One region of the Pseudomonas sp. Irchel 3A5 genome, then DNA from elsewhere that is predicted to be linked to it. Evidence: predicted binding sites of a transcription regulator. Region 1 holds the regulator's gene; each other region holds the start of a gene.
The links. The regulator FliA, encoded in region 1, starts transcription of late flagellar genes. The targets are predictions, from matches to a motif close to CTAAAGTTTNNNNNNNNNNNGCCGNTAA.
Positions count from the first base shown of each region.

Region 2: a site for FliA is predicted at 2,360-2,387, ahead of flgM (flagellar biosynthesis anti-sigma factor FlgM). Genes of this name have one in related genera too.
Region 3: a site for FliA is predicted at 2,198-2,225, ahead of CKW31_RS28525 (methyl-accepting chemotaxis protein). Genes of this name have one in related genera too.

Region 1 is NZ_FYDU01000013.1:211,901-216,489, forward strand. Features, by position in the region: gene CKW31_RS21465 (protein phosphatase CheZ) at 1-717, opposite strand, end outside; gene CKW31_RS21470 (chemotaxis response regulator CheY) at 737-1,111, opposite strand; gene fliA (RNA polymerase sigma factor FliA) at 1,401-2,141, opposite strand; gene fleN (flagellar synthesis regulator FleN) at 2,138-2,971, opposite strand; gene flhF (flagellar biosynthesis protein FlhF) at 3,087-4,415, opposite strand; gene flhA (flagellar biosynthesis protein FlhA) at 4,427-4,589, opposite strand, start outside.
Region 2 is NZ_FYDU01000006.1:56,474-61,062, reverse strand. Features, by position in the region: gene CKW31_RS11225 (MFS transporter) at 1-442, shown strand, start outside; gene CKW31_RS11220 (flagellar brake protein) at 664-1,410, opposite strand; gene CKW31_RS11215 (flagella synthesis protein FlgN) at 1,493-1,957, opposite strand; gene flgM (flagellar biosynthesis anti-sigma factor FlgM) at 2,007-2,324, opposite strand; gene flgA (flagellar basal body P-ring formation chaperone FlgA) at 2,509-3,267, opposite strand; gene CKW31_RS11200 (chemotaxis protein CheV) at 3,347-4,279, shown strand; gene cheR (protein-glutamate O-methyltransferase CheR) at 4,324-4,589, shown strand, end outside.
Region 3 is NZ_FYDU01000026.1:5,743-10,331, reverse strand. Features, by position in the region: gene CKW31_RS28530 (PAS domain-containing sensor histidine kinase) at 1-284, opposite strand, end outside; gene CKW31_RS28525 (methyl-accepting chemotaxis protein) at 378-1,997, opposite strand; gene CKW31_RS28520 (IclR family transcriptional regulator) at 2,447-3,283, opposite strand; gene CKW31_RS28515 (ABC transporter ATP-binding protein) at 3,534-4,562, shown strand; gene CKW31_RS28510 (ABC transporter permease) at 4,559-4,589, shown strand, end outside.

The sequences.
Region 1 (4,589 bases):
ATGAATCTGCGGACCTTCACCCTGTTTGATATGTTTTTCTGGATCTTTTTCTGCGCGGATGGATTCGTCGTCATGTTCGATGCCCGCAAAGCGGTCTACATGACTGGCCATGAGCACCAATTTCAGCAGATTGCTCTCGACTTCAGTGACCAATTGCGTGACGCGCTTGATCACCTGACCGGTCAGGTCCTGGAAGTCCTGGGCCAGCAGAATGTCGTTGAGGTGGGAGGAAACCTCATGGGTATCCTTTTCGGTGCGCGTCAAGAAACCATCGACACGTCGCGCCAGCTCACGAAACTCTTCAGCACTGACTTCACGCCGCATGAAACGCCCCCAGTCCGCGCTCAAGGCCTTGGCCTCGTCGTTCAGACTGTGCATCAGCGGGGTGCTTTCTTCGACCAGGTCCATGGTGCGGTTAGCCGCATTTTCCGTGAGCCTGACGACATACGACAGGCGTTCGGTGGCGTCCGTGATCTGGGACACCTCTTCGGCTTGCGGCATGTTCGGGTCAATCTGGAAGTTGACGATCGCGCTGTGCAACTCGCGGGTCAGCTTGCCGATTTCCTGATACAGGCCACGATCCCGAGCCTGGTTAAGCTCATGGATAAGTTGCACGGCGTCGCCGAAACGGCCTTTTTCAAGGCTCGCCACCAGCTCGGTTGCGTGTTTTTTCAGGGTCGATTCAAACTCGCCCATTGACGTTTCGTTGTTCTCCATAAAGCCCTCGCGGCATACATCAGCTATTGACGCGCTCAAAGATCTTGTCGATCTTTTCTTTCAGCGCCTGAGCCGTGAATGGCTTGACGACATAACCGTTGACGCCGGCCTGAGCCGCTTCAATGATTTGGTCGCGCTTGGCTTCTGCGGTCACCATCAACACCGGGAGGTGCTTGAGGCGCTCATCGGCACGCACTTTACGCAGCAGGTCGATACCAGTCATGCCAGGCATGTTCCAGTCCGTTACCAGAAAGTCAAAGGAACCGCTTTCCAGCATTGGCAACGCGGTAAGCCCGTCATCGGCTTCGGACGTGTTGGTAAAGCCCAGATCACGCAGCAGGTTTTTAATGATCCGCCGCATCGTTGAGAAGTCATCAACGATGAGGATTTTCATGTTCTTGTCCAATTCGACCTCCAAGCAGTCTTTGACGCGTTCAGCACCTGAACGCGCTGTTCAATCAATACCGGCACAGCTCACATCGGCTGCACGAAAACGACGGGCTTGGTAAATCAACAACTATGGAAACCGCACAGCAAATCCACGGACTGCATGAAAGCTATTGCTTTTAACAGTCCGTGGTACGAATGCCTGTATGGCCCCAGCCTTGTCCACTGTCCCACGTAACGCTTTGCACAGCCTGCTCACACGCAACACGTAATCACCAAGGATTACGTACCACTTGTCAACGCGCTCGCCACTCTCCCAAACGCCCTCGTAAACGAGCTGCGCACTGGCTGTGTAACTGGCTGACTCGAGATTCGCTGACCCCCAGGACCTCACCGATTTCCTTGAGGTTCAGCTCCTCGTCATAGTACAGCGCCAAAACCAGACGTTCACGCTCCGGCAAGTTGGCAATTGCATCTGCCAACGCAGCCTGGAAGCGTTCATCTTCCAGGTCGCGCGACGGCTCAAGCGAACCGCTTGCGCCATCCTCATGCAGTCCTTCATGTTCGCCGTCCTGCAAAAGGTCGTCGAAACTGAAGAGGCGACTGCCCAAGGTATCGTTCAAAATCCCGTAGTAATCATCGAGACTCAATTGGAGTTCGGCCGCAACCTCGTGATCTTTAGCGTCACGGCCTGTTTTTGCTTCAATTGAGCGAATTGCGTCACTGACCATGCGCGTATTGCGGTGAACCGAGCGAGGTGCCCAGTCGCCCTTGCGCACTTCATCGAGCATCGCACCACGGATACGAATCCCGGCGTACGTCTCGAAACTGGCACCCTTGGTGCAATCGTACTTGGTGGAAACTTCCAGCAAGCCGATCATCCCCGCCTGAATCAAGTCTTCGACCTGAACACTGGCAGGCAAGCGCGCCAGTAAATGGTAGGCAATGCGCTTGACCAGCGGAGCATACCGCTCGATCAAATCATATTGCGAGTTTCGGGACGCTTTGCTGTACATCTGATAGCCGCTCGCGGTCATTGAACAGGCCCTGCAGTTGTCTGGTAAACCAGTCGCTCAACGAAGAACTCAAGATGTCCACGTGGGTTGGCAGGCAGCGGCCAGGTATCGACCTTCTGCGCAATGGCCTTGAACGCCAGCGAACATTTAGAGCGTGGGAAAGCTTCGTATACGGCACGTTGTTTCTGTACGGCCTTACGCACACATTCGTCGTAAGGCACTGCGCCGACATACTGCAAAGCGACGTCCAGGAAGCGGTCAGTCACCTTGGTCAACTTGGCGAACAGGTTGCGCCCTTCCTGAGGACTCTGGGCCATATTGGCCAGGACCCGGAAACGGTTCATGCCGTAATCGCGATTGAGCAACTTGATCAGAGCGTAGGCGTCCGTGATGGAAGTGGGCTCATCGCACACCACCAGCAAGACCTCCTGAGCGGCCCGGACAAAGCTGACCACCGACTCGCCAATACCGGCGGCTGTGTCGATGACCAGCACGTCGAGATTGTCGCCAATGTCGCTGAATGCCTGAATCAGACCGGCGTGCTGCGCCGGGCTCAGATGAACCATGCTCTGGGTGCCGGAGGCAGCAGGCACGATTCGAATCCCGCCCGGGCCTTGCAACAACACGTCGCGAAGCTCACAACGACCCTCGATCACATCGGCGAGGGTACGTTTTGGCGTCAGCCCCAGAAGGACGTCGACATTCGCCAGGCCAAGGTCGGCGTCCAGCAGCATGACGCGCCGGCCGAGCTCGGCCAAGGCCAGCGAAAGGTTCACTGACACGTTAGTCTTACCGACGCCACCCTTGCCGCCGGTCACCGCGATCACCTGTACGGGATGCATGCTGCCCATGTTAATTGTTTACCTTGTCTTGCGTAGACCGAAGCCAGATTGCGGGCGACACGCTCAATGAAGAGCAATGCCAGGCAGACCACCGATGCAGGTAACTCTGAATAGTTCGCTTCACTTAACCGACCCGTTTGTTGGGGTTGTGGTAAAGGTCGGCGAACATATCCGCCATGGCCTCTTCGCTTGGCTCTTCTTGCATCTGCACATTGACCGCGCGCGTCACCAATTGGTGCCTGCGCGGAATGTGGAGATCATCAGGAATTCTAGGCCCATCAGTCAGATAGGCCACAGGCAACTCATGACTGATGGCAAGGCTGAGCACTTCCCCCAGGCTGGCAGTTTCGTCCAGCTTGGTCAGGATGCAGCCGGCCAGACCACAGCGTTTGTAGCTGTGATACGCAGCCGTCAGCACTTGTTTCTGGCTGGTGGTTGCCAGTACCAGATAATTACGTGATTTGATCCCGCGCCCCGCCAGACTCTCCAGCTGCATACGCAGAGCCGGATCACTGGCTTGCAGGCCCGCGGTATCAATCAGCACAACACGCTTGCGCAGCAGTGGGTCCAGCGCTTGCGCCAGTGACTGGCCTGGATCGACGTGAGTCACCGGCACGTTGAGGATGCGGCCCAATGTCTTGAGCTGCTCCTGAGCGCCGATACGGAAACTGTCCATGCTGACCAGGGCGATATTCTGTGCGCCGTACTTGAGTACGTAACGCGCTGCCAGCTTGGCCAGCGTGGTGGTCTTGCCCATGCCAGCCGGGCCGACCATGGCAATCACACCGCCTTCTTCAAGCGGCTCGACGTCAGGCACTTCGATCATCCGCGCCAGGTGGGCCAGCAACATGCGCCAGGCCTGACGTGGCTCGTCGATATCAGGGATCATTTCCAGCAGGTCGCGGGACAACGGGCCAGACAAGCCGACACGTTGCAGACGACGCCAAAGATTGGCCTGGGCCGGACGACTGCCCTGCAACTGATTCCACGCCAGGGAGCCGAGCTGGACTTCCAGCAGCTCACGCAGGCCATTCAATTCAAAACGCATCGAGTCGTAACCGCGCTGACCACCCGCTGGCGCAGCCGGAGCAGCCTGCGGCTGTACGGAGGGACGCGGCGGCTCTTCCAGCGTCGGCTCGATGTGGGTATCGGCAGCGCTCAATGGCAAACCGGCAAACAACTGGCGATTGGTCACGCCATCGCTGTCGCTACGGTTATTCAGTTCAGCCTGGGCCGAGACAATGCGCGACTGGGTTTTGCGCAACTCGTCCTCAAGCTCGATGTTAGGTACACGAGGAGCGAGCGCGGACAATTTGTAATCCAGAGCGGCAGTCAGCTCGACGCCACCGGCAATGCGCCGGTTACCGATGATGGCCGCTTCAGCGCCCAGCTCATCACGAACCAGTTTCATGGCTTGACGCATATCGGCGGCGAAAAATCGCTTAACTTGCATGTCTCACTACCTCAGCCGTTAGGCCCGACAGTCGCTACGATGGTTACTTGCTTGTTGTCAGGAATTTCCTGATACGCCAACACGTGCATATTTGGTACAGCCAACCGTCCAAACCGCGACAGCATGGCCCGAACCGGGCCTGCCACCAGCAAAATCACTGGTAAGCCTTGCATC
Region 2 (4,589 bases), on a different contig from region 1:
CGCATTTGCCAACGACCACGTAGAAGGTGAGCGTCGTGTATCGCTGACGGCTATGTTGTTGATGACCTTCGGCATTGGCGCGAGTATCGGTCCGCTGGCCGCAGGTGCTCTGATGAAGGCGTTTGGGGCCAACATGCTCTATGCGTTCGTGTGCCTGACGTCGCTGGTGCTCGTGGTGCTGATTCGTCCTAAAGCCGTGACTCACCTGCACCAGGTGGACGACGCACCCCTGCACCACGTCGCGATGCCGGACAGCATGTCCAGTTCGCCGCTGGTGGTTGCGCTTGACCCGCGGGTCGATGAGCAGGTGGTTCAGGATCAGATGCAGACAACAGTTGAACCGGTGGTTGAGCCGGAGCCTGAGGTTGAAGCGGCGGTTGAGGCCAGGGCTGAAGGGGAGGCTGATGGGGTTGTGCAGGATGAAGAGATCAATCGGCCTTAGCCTGGATTGGGTAGGGCGGACTGGATTGTATCTGTAGGAGCTCACGAGCAACGCGAGGCAGCGATGGCGGTATACCTGACCCGCCGTCATCGCTGCCTCGCGTTGCTCGTGCACTCCTGCAGAGGCAATTCAAAGGCAAGTCTCGATCAGCAGAATTCGTATAACAAAAAAGGCGATTACGCTCACCGCGCAATCGCCTTTTTAGCAACCCAAGACTGCTGTCAGAAGTCGTCATCCTTGTCGAAACGACGCGCTTCACGCTGCAGTTGGTACACAAAACGCTCAACCTGACGCTGGACCAGCCCGCTCATGTTATGGAAGCGGATCCCGGCAAAGGTCGTGTTGACCCTTTCTTCGAAGTGCAGATAACGCAATTCAACCGGTGCTGTCATGGTGCCGAAGGGCAGTTGAGCCACGAAACGCTCATACACCTGACCCAGCTGCATACGCTCTGAAACGTCGCCCTCAAAGCGAAGTTTGCAACCTGTCGCCGAGATATCCAGTAATTTGCCGCTTAAAGGGAATTTCAGTCGGTCGCCGCCCATCTCGATGCTGACCAGTTGGGCCAGCTTCAGTGCTGCACGGAACGCATTGCGACGCTGATGATAGATAACTTCTGCTGGCAACGGGCCGCGGTAGAAACGCTCGCCGTTAGCTTCGTGGATGGTCATCTGGTCGGTGCTTTCCCAGGCGATTCGCACGCCGTCATGGAAGCCTTCGACACGGTACGCTTCACCGTTGGCGAGGAATTTTTCGCCGTCACGGGGGATCATTTCGTCGAGTGCGATGACATCGCTTTCGCGGTCGACCTCGATCAAATAACTTTGAAAACGCTGTGTGCGCTCATGAAAAGTAATGATCAGCGGATCATGACTTTCAAGTAGCAGCCGCAAGTTGGCGGCAATTTCCAAAGGCGTATTCAGTACCTTTGGGGGCTGCGGAGCATCGTCCGCGCTTGAGCCATTCACTTTTTTCCATCTCCAGGCAAAATACGACAGCAACGCAATATCGGGCATTTTGCCAGCATGCAATGCGCCTTGATACAGAAAACTACGCTTGGCTTAACGGCCGTGGCTTTGCTCGGCCCGATGTTGACCCACGGTTGTCATACAGCGTGGGCATATCACCGGTCAGTATTCGTAATTGATGTGCAGTGGAAGCCTGCTGCATCACGATAGAACTGCCATTCTTTGTGTTGACGAGCTGGCACTGAGTGATCACTGCGCTCAGCTCGTCGCCTGCCTTGATCAACTGTTCGCCCAGCGAGGAGCTGGCGGCAAGCGCGCTCAGGCCATTGCGGTCCGGACTCAGTCCTAACCCGCTAAGGATCTGGCTGCGTTTGCGGCCATGCTGTTCGAGCAATACCACCAGCGCCTGCTTTTTAGCCAGAACATGCTCCATCTCGGCCATGTCGCGGCCGATCAGGGCAAGCGATTCTGCCTGCAGTATTTCCAGCAGTTGCTGGGCCGGGACCATGTCTTCGGTCATCAGTTGAAGCAAAGTAGTGTCTTGCATCGCATGCTCTGGTTTTTAAGCGTCCAGAAGATACCGCGCGAGCATTGGGCTAGCGCGAAGCTTCGAAATTAAGCAGCTTGCTGGCTACACGGTTGCTGTCCACTTTATAGCTGCCATCTGCGATCGCTTGTTTCAACTCCGCCACGCGGGCGCTGTTGACGGTCGGCAGTTCGCCCAGCTTGTCAGTGATCTTTTGCAACTGTTGAGACTCACTGCTCAGTTTTACGGATTCGCCGGTGCTGGCGGTTTTTTCCAGTGCGCCGGTTTTAACCGCTGCTTCTGTCTTGCCTGTTTCTTTAACGCTGTTGGTACGTGTCGTGCCGCTAACCGCGTTGCCGCTGTTCAGTCTGTTGAAGTCAATGACCATGATAAAAACCTCTGGGTAATTGGACGCTTGCCATGGTTTCGACCAAATGCAAAAAAACTTTAGCCTGCTAAGTGAAATCCATTTGCGTTTTGCGCAGCCAATGGACCTCGAACCGCAGAAGTTGTTTCGCAGTCTAGGAAAAACAAGCGTTTCACGCCAGTGTTCTATCGCGCCGCATAGCTGATCACATAGGGGCCTCCACCTGTCCAGGCCCGGTAATGTTGGCCTTTATGATGCGCTTTGAGTTGAGGTTCTTGACCCGTATCTGTTCGTTGAACGTCCCGTCAGACAACGCTTCGCCCGGCATCCGCACGGAGATGGAGCCGCTGCGAGCGGTGATTACCACCTGATCACCCTTTTTTACCATCTGGGGCTGTTCCAGAAAGTTGGGTGCAATGATTTGGTCGATGACCATTGGTCGGAGGATCTTTTGCCCAACGGCCTGATCTTCAGCGGATAGAAAACCCTGACCCAGCAAACCAATGTCGCGCTCGCGCATGGCGATGTCCTGCTCGGTAATCACCGCGTCACGCTTGAGCGGGCGAACGGCAGTCACCACATTGCGGAACAACCGCACCTGGGCGGGTACAAACACCGTCCAGGGCGACGAGCCCTCGCAGCGCACCCGGGTAGTCACGCGGCCTACGGGGCGCGGACTTTCAAGGCTTGCTGTCAATTCCTTGTCGCAAAAAGGCATGCGAAGACGAGGGTCCAATTGACGCACTTCAATTTCGTAGCGCCCTTCGATCTGGGCAGTCGCCAAATACTCTTCAACTGTGAATTCAAGAAACCCCTGAGTGACGCCGATAAGTTGTTCAGGCAATGTGAAACTGTCTGCCCGACTGGTATTCACCAAGGCAGAAAGACACAGCAAAGCCAGCGAACAGAGCAAGATGCGGTTCTTGAAGATGGCGTGTCGGGAAATTGTCGTTTTTGCATTCATGACGTATGAAAAGCAAGGCCCGTGCCGCTTACCTGACCAGGTGCTGTGGCGATGGTTACTTTGATAGGGGAGTCGCAGCATGGCCGGTGTAATGGATTCAGTGAACCAGCGAACACAGCTGGTTGGGCAGAATCGCCTTGAGCTCTTGTTGTTCCGTCTCAATGGCAAACAGCTTTATGGGATCAACGTCTTCAAGGTGAAGGAGGTGCTGCAATGCCCCAAGCTCACTGTGATGCCTAAATCCAGTCGGATTGTGCGCGGCGTTGCGAACATTCGTGGCGGGACGATCCCGATTCTCGATCTCGCCATGGCAACCGGTTTGCCAGGGCAGATGTCGATTGATAACGCGTTCGTGATCATCACTGAGTACAACACTAAGGTTCAGGGTTTTCTGGTGGACTCGGTCGAGCGCATCGTGAACATGAACTGGGAAGAGATCCATCCGCCACCCAAGGGAACGGGTCGCGATCACTACCTGACGGCGGTGACGCGGGTCGATAACCAGTTGGTGGAAATCATCGACGTCGAGAAGATTCTTGCGGAAGTGGCACCGATGTCGGAAGCCGTGTCTGTCGGTGTGATCGACGAGGAAACCCATCACAAGGCCATTTCTCTGCGAGTGCTGACGGTCGATGACTCTTCAGTGGCGCGCAAACAGGTCAGCCGCTGTCTACAGACTGTTGGCGTGGAAGTGGTTGCGCTTAACGACGGTCGTCAGGCACTGGATTACCTCAAGCAGATGGTCGCTGAAGGCAAGAAGCCTGAAGAAGAATTCCTGATGATGATTTCCGACATTGAGATGCCGGAAATGGACGGCTACACGCTCACCTCCGAGATTCGTAATGACCCTCGGATGCAAAAACTGCACATCGTTTTGCATACTTCTCTGTCAGGTGTGTTCAATCAGGCTATGGTGAAGAAAGTTGGCGCGGATGACTTCCTTGCCAAATTCCGGCCTGATGACCTCGCCGCACGTGTTGTGGACAGAATCAAGGCAGCAGACATCAGCTAGGGGCGTCGTTCCTGGTGGTTTTACATGATTTGAGAGGCGGCATCTTGGCTACGGGTAATTTGGATTTCGAGCAGTTCCGGGTATTTTTGGAAAAAGCCTGTGGCATCCTTTTGGGTGAGAACAAGCAGTACCTGGTTTCCAGTCGCCTCAACAAGTTGATGGAACAACAAGGTATCAAAACCCTTGGCGAACTGATCCAGCGCATCCAGTCACAGCCACGCAGCGGTTTGCGCGAGCAGGTGGTGGATGCGATGACGACCAACGAAACCCTGTGGTTTCGCGACACCTATCCGTTTGAGGTGATGAAGAA
Region 3 (4,589 bases), on a different contig from region 1:
AAGGTCAGACCGATTTCGCTTTCGACACGCGCCCTGTCATCAGGGTGGATGGAGGCCGTGACCTTCTCCAGCGGCAGGCCTTCCACGGCCTCCTGAGCAGTCAGGCCAAACGTGGCGGCATAACGATCATCACCAATGACGTGGTTGTCCTGCACATGCCAGACCCAGGTGCCGATGATCGCATCGGCATCCAGTGCGAGCTGCAGCCGTTCAGCCGCATCTTTCGCCGGAAACTCAAGCGGCCCGCTGTTATCTGGCCTTTTATCCTTAAAATCGCTGCTCATGCCCTACCATCGTTTATCGTGATGCCAAAGCCTGGCGGCCGATTGCGGTGAATGGTGCCGGTGCGGCTGAGGTATTACAAGTCGTTGCGATGACTAGGCGCTCAAGCGTGAAATGACATCATTCAATCCTACAGACAGCCCATGTAGATCATGGCTGGCCGCCTGGGTGCGCTTGACGTTGTCCTGATTGGTGCTGGCAATCGCGGTAATTTCCGTGAGATTACGGGAAATATCCTCCGCCACTGACGTCTGTTCTTCAGCCGCCGTAGCAATTTGCCGGTTCATATCACGAATGGCTTCCACGGCAGTGGTAATACGGTTAAGCGTGGCGCTGGCATTACTGACCTGCTCCACACTCTCTTCGCTACGACTCTGACCACCTTGAATCGCTATGACCGCATCGCTGGCACCGGTCTGTACTGAGCTGATGATCTGGTTGATTTCGGCAGTGGACACTGCCGTGCGTTGCGCCAACGTCCGCACTTCGTCAGCCACCACCGCGAAACCGCGCCCGGCTTCACCGGCTCGCGCAGCCTCGATGGCCGCGTTCAGCGCCAGCAGATTGGTCTGATCAGCGATACCACGAATCACTTCAAGTACCTTGCCGATGCGCACGCTGTCAGTTTCCAGACGCTGAATCACATTGGCGGTATTGCCGATTTCACTGCGCATCAAGCTGATAGTGCTCATGGTCGACTGCATGACCTTGTCGCCTTCCCGGGCATGGTGATCGGCGTCATCCGCAGCTTTGGCTGCCTGAGCAGCATGCCGGGCGACTTCCTGCGCGGTTGCCGACATCTCCGTCATGGCCGTCGCGACCTGGTCGGTACGTTCGAACTGCTCGTGGGTGCCCTGGGCCATCAGTGTAGCGATGGACTTCAACTCGTTGCCCGCCGTGTCCAGGTCCGACGTGCTGCGCTTGAGCCGGTTGAATGTATCCGCCAGGAAGTCCCGGAGGATATTGGCTGCCACCGCCAGATGGCCGAGTTCGTCCTGACGGGTGATATTGACCCGCTCGCCGAACTTGCCTTGGCTTAACTGGGCAACGTAGTCGATCAACATGCGGATCGGCGCGATCAGGTTACGATTGACCAGCCACCATGTCAGCAGACCGACCAATACCGCAGACGCGAGCATGATCAAGGCGCCAAACAGAATGGTCCGGTCGGCTGCGTTGCTGATCATCACCGATTGCTCGGCGCTGTTCTTGCGCAAGCTGTCTACCAACTGACTCATCTGCTCACTGGCGGCACGGTCGACGCCCTTCACCGCAACATCACCTGCGACCGGATCACCACCTGCAGCAATGAATGCATCACGCCCTTTGCGATAAGCCGTACCTAAAGCCTTGTGCTCTTCCATCAGTTTCTGCACTTGATTAAGCGTCGAGGCCGGCACGCCCTGCACTAACGACAGCTTGCCGAGGGATTCCTGGACTTTACGTTCCTGCGCCTCGAACTGTGCCCAGAACTTGTCACGATCGGCCGGTAACTTGCCGCGCAGCAGCACATTCTTCCACTCCTGCACCTGAATCTTGAACTCAAGATTGGCTTCATCGACCAATTGCGAGGCATGCACCGGACCTTCGAGCAAGCCGCGATAGGACTGCACGTTGTTGGAAAGAAACTGGAAACAGGCCAGCGCAATCAGCAGCACCAGCACCAGACTGCCACCCAGCATGCCCAGGATCTGGAGTCGGAGGGATTTAGCCATAAAACGAACACCTCGGGAGGGTAATCTGCGGCAGCGCGCAGATCGGAAAATGTCGACTTCCCTGTACAAAGGTTACGGGCGAGAGGCTCGTAACGTGCCTGTTTGCGCATCGGCTTTAGGGGCGGGTTCTTGAGAGCCGCTGATCGTTTGAGGGAGGTGGATATTGATGCGTGGTGTTTCAAACGTGAATTATGCGGCGTTCAATGGCGCGCCGCCGCGACACGTTAAAAAACGGGACGTTTGAAACCGATTCATCCGGGAAGACGGTATTGCTGACGATAAAATTTCGTGAATGCACAGGCCCCTTCCCGGATAAATCCGGTCCCACAGGGTTAGGCGTACATTCAGACAGTTACCCGTCAGTTCGCAGCAAACAGAGGCTGCGATGGCGGTGCGTCAGGGCAATCGCATCGCAGCCTTAAGCAGCGCCTACAGAAAATGGATTGCGATCAATCCATCTGACCAAACACCTGACTCGGCCGTCGTAGGGTCGGGTCAAACGGGTTGATCCTTGCGCTGATCACTGCAGCCTCTCTCTTGAGCAGCTCCACCACGGTCAACAACCGGTCCGGCCCGAGGCGGTCGCTGATGGTGGCGACGCTGAGGGCGGCGACCGAGCGGCCTTCGCGGTCAAAGATAGGCACCGCCAGACCGGCCATGCCCGGCAGTGCGCCGGTGTTGCGGGCGGCGTAGCCGAGGCGGCGGACGTTTTCCACCTCTGAGCGCAGGAACACTTCATCGTAGAGGTGAAAGTCTTTGAGGCGTGGCAAGTTGTAGCGGATAACGGTGTCGCGTTCGTCTTCCGGCAGGTAAGCGAGGATCGCCAGACTGCCCTGCCCCACACCCAATGCAACGCGCCCGCCGATGTCACCGGTGAAGGTGCGAATCGGGTAAGGACCTTCGCTGCGATCCAGACAGACGGCATCGAAGCCGCTGCGCGCCAGCAGGAACAGTGAATCTCCAAGGGAGGCCGAGAGGCGCAGCATGCTCGGGCGGACTACGTCACGCAGATTGCTGGTCTTGCCCGCCTTTGCAGCCAGGGCGAAGAACTCAATGCTCAGGCGATAGCGTTTACTGCGTTGATCCTGCTCGACCATGCCTTCATCCATGAGGCTGCGCAGCAGGCGGTGTGTGGTGGGCTGCGATAGGCCGACCTGCTGGGCGAGCTGGGTCACGCGCTCGCCCTCTTCAGAGCAGTCGCCCAGGCAACGGAGCACTGCGAATAAGCGCGAGACCGCACCCACACCGGTGTCCTTTGGATTTTCATTCCGCTCAGTGGAATTCATATGATCACTTATCGATAACTAATTCATTGAACGAAAGAACTGAAAGAAATATACCATCCAGTGAAATTCACCCTTTCGCCCATCCTAGTCTTCGTCTTAATCTCAGTCCACAGGGCGATTTGAACAAAACCTGGTAGCCGACCCAGATCGAGCACCAACGTCCACAGCAACTGCAAAGCTTTCATTTCGCATCTGCCCATAACAAAAACGCACCGCAACGCTGTGCGTGATGAAAAGGTGGAACGCAGCTATGGCTTTTTTGCAGCTTGAAGGTCTCTCCAAACGCTACGGCAGCATCGACGCCGTGGTCGCCACGAATCTGGCGGTGGAGAAAGGCGAATTCGTTTCTCTGCTGGGCCCGTCGGGCTGCGGCAAGACCACTACCCTGCAAATGATCGCCGGCTTCGTTGATGTCAGCGACGGGCGCATCATCCTTGATGGCCGTGACATCACTCACGCCAAACCCAGCAGTCGCGGCCTGGGGGTGGTGTTTCAGAGTTACGCCCTCTTCCCCCACATGAGCGTTGCTGACAACGTCGCCTTTGGCCTGCGCATGCGCAAAGTGCCGGCGGCGGACATTCAGCGCCGAGTGGCAACAGTGCTGGAACTGGTACGCCTGAGCCAGCACGCCCAGCGTTACCCGCGTGAGCTGTCGGGCGGTCAACGGCAACGGGTTGCACTGGCGCGAGCGCTGGTGATTGAGCCGCCGGTCTTATTGCTCGATGAGCCGCTGTCGAACCTCGATGCCAACCTGCGTGAAGAGATGCAATTCGAGATTCGCCGCATTCAGCGCGAAGTCGGCATTACCACGTTGATGGTGACTCACGATCAGGCTGAAGCGCTGTCCATCAGTGACCGCGTGGTGGTCATGCAGGCCGGGCGTATCACCCAGATCGACGAACCCTACAAGCTGTATGAACACCCTCGCACCCGGTTCATCTCCAGCTTCGTTGGCAAGGCCAACATGCTGCCCGGTGATCTGGACAGCCAGGGTTGCGCTCAAGTGCGGCAGACACCGGGCGACGGTGCGTTGACCCTGAGTCTGCGCCCGGAAAAGATCGATCTGGTAGCAGCTGGCACAGGGCGTTTGCAAGGCAAGGTCATCACCCGCTACTTCCTCGGCAGTCAATGGCTGTATCGCATCGAAACCGCGATCGGCGAGTTGACCGTGGTACGCCGCAACGACGGCGATGCGCCAATGGAAGAAGGCACCGCGGTGGGCATGGATTGGCCAGCCGGTTTGCTGCGGGTACTGGACGCCGACGAGGTGCACCCATGAGCCTGCTGAGTGATATGCGCCGTGGCG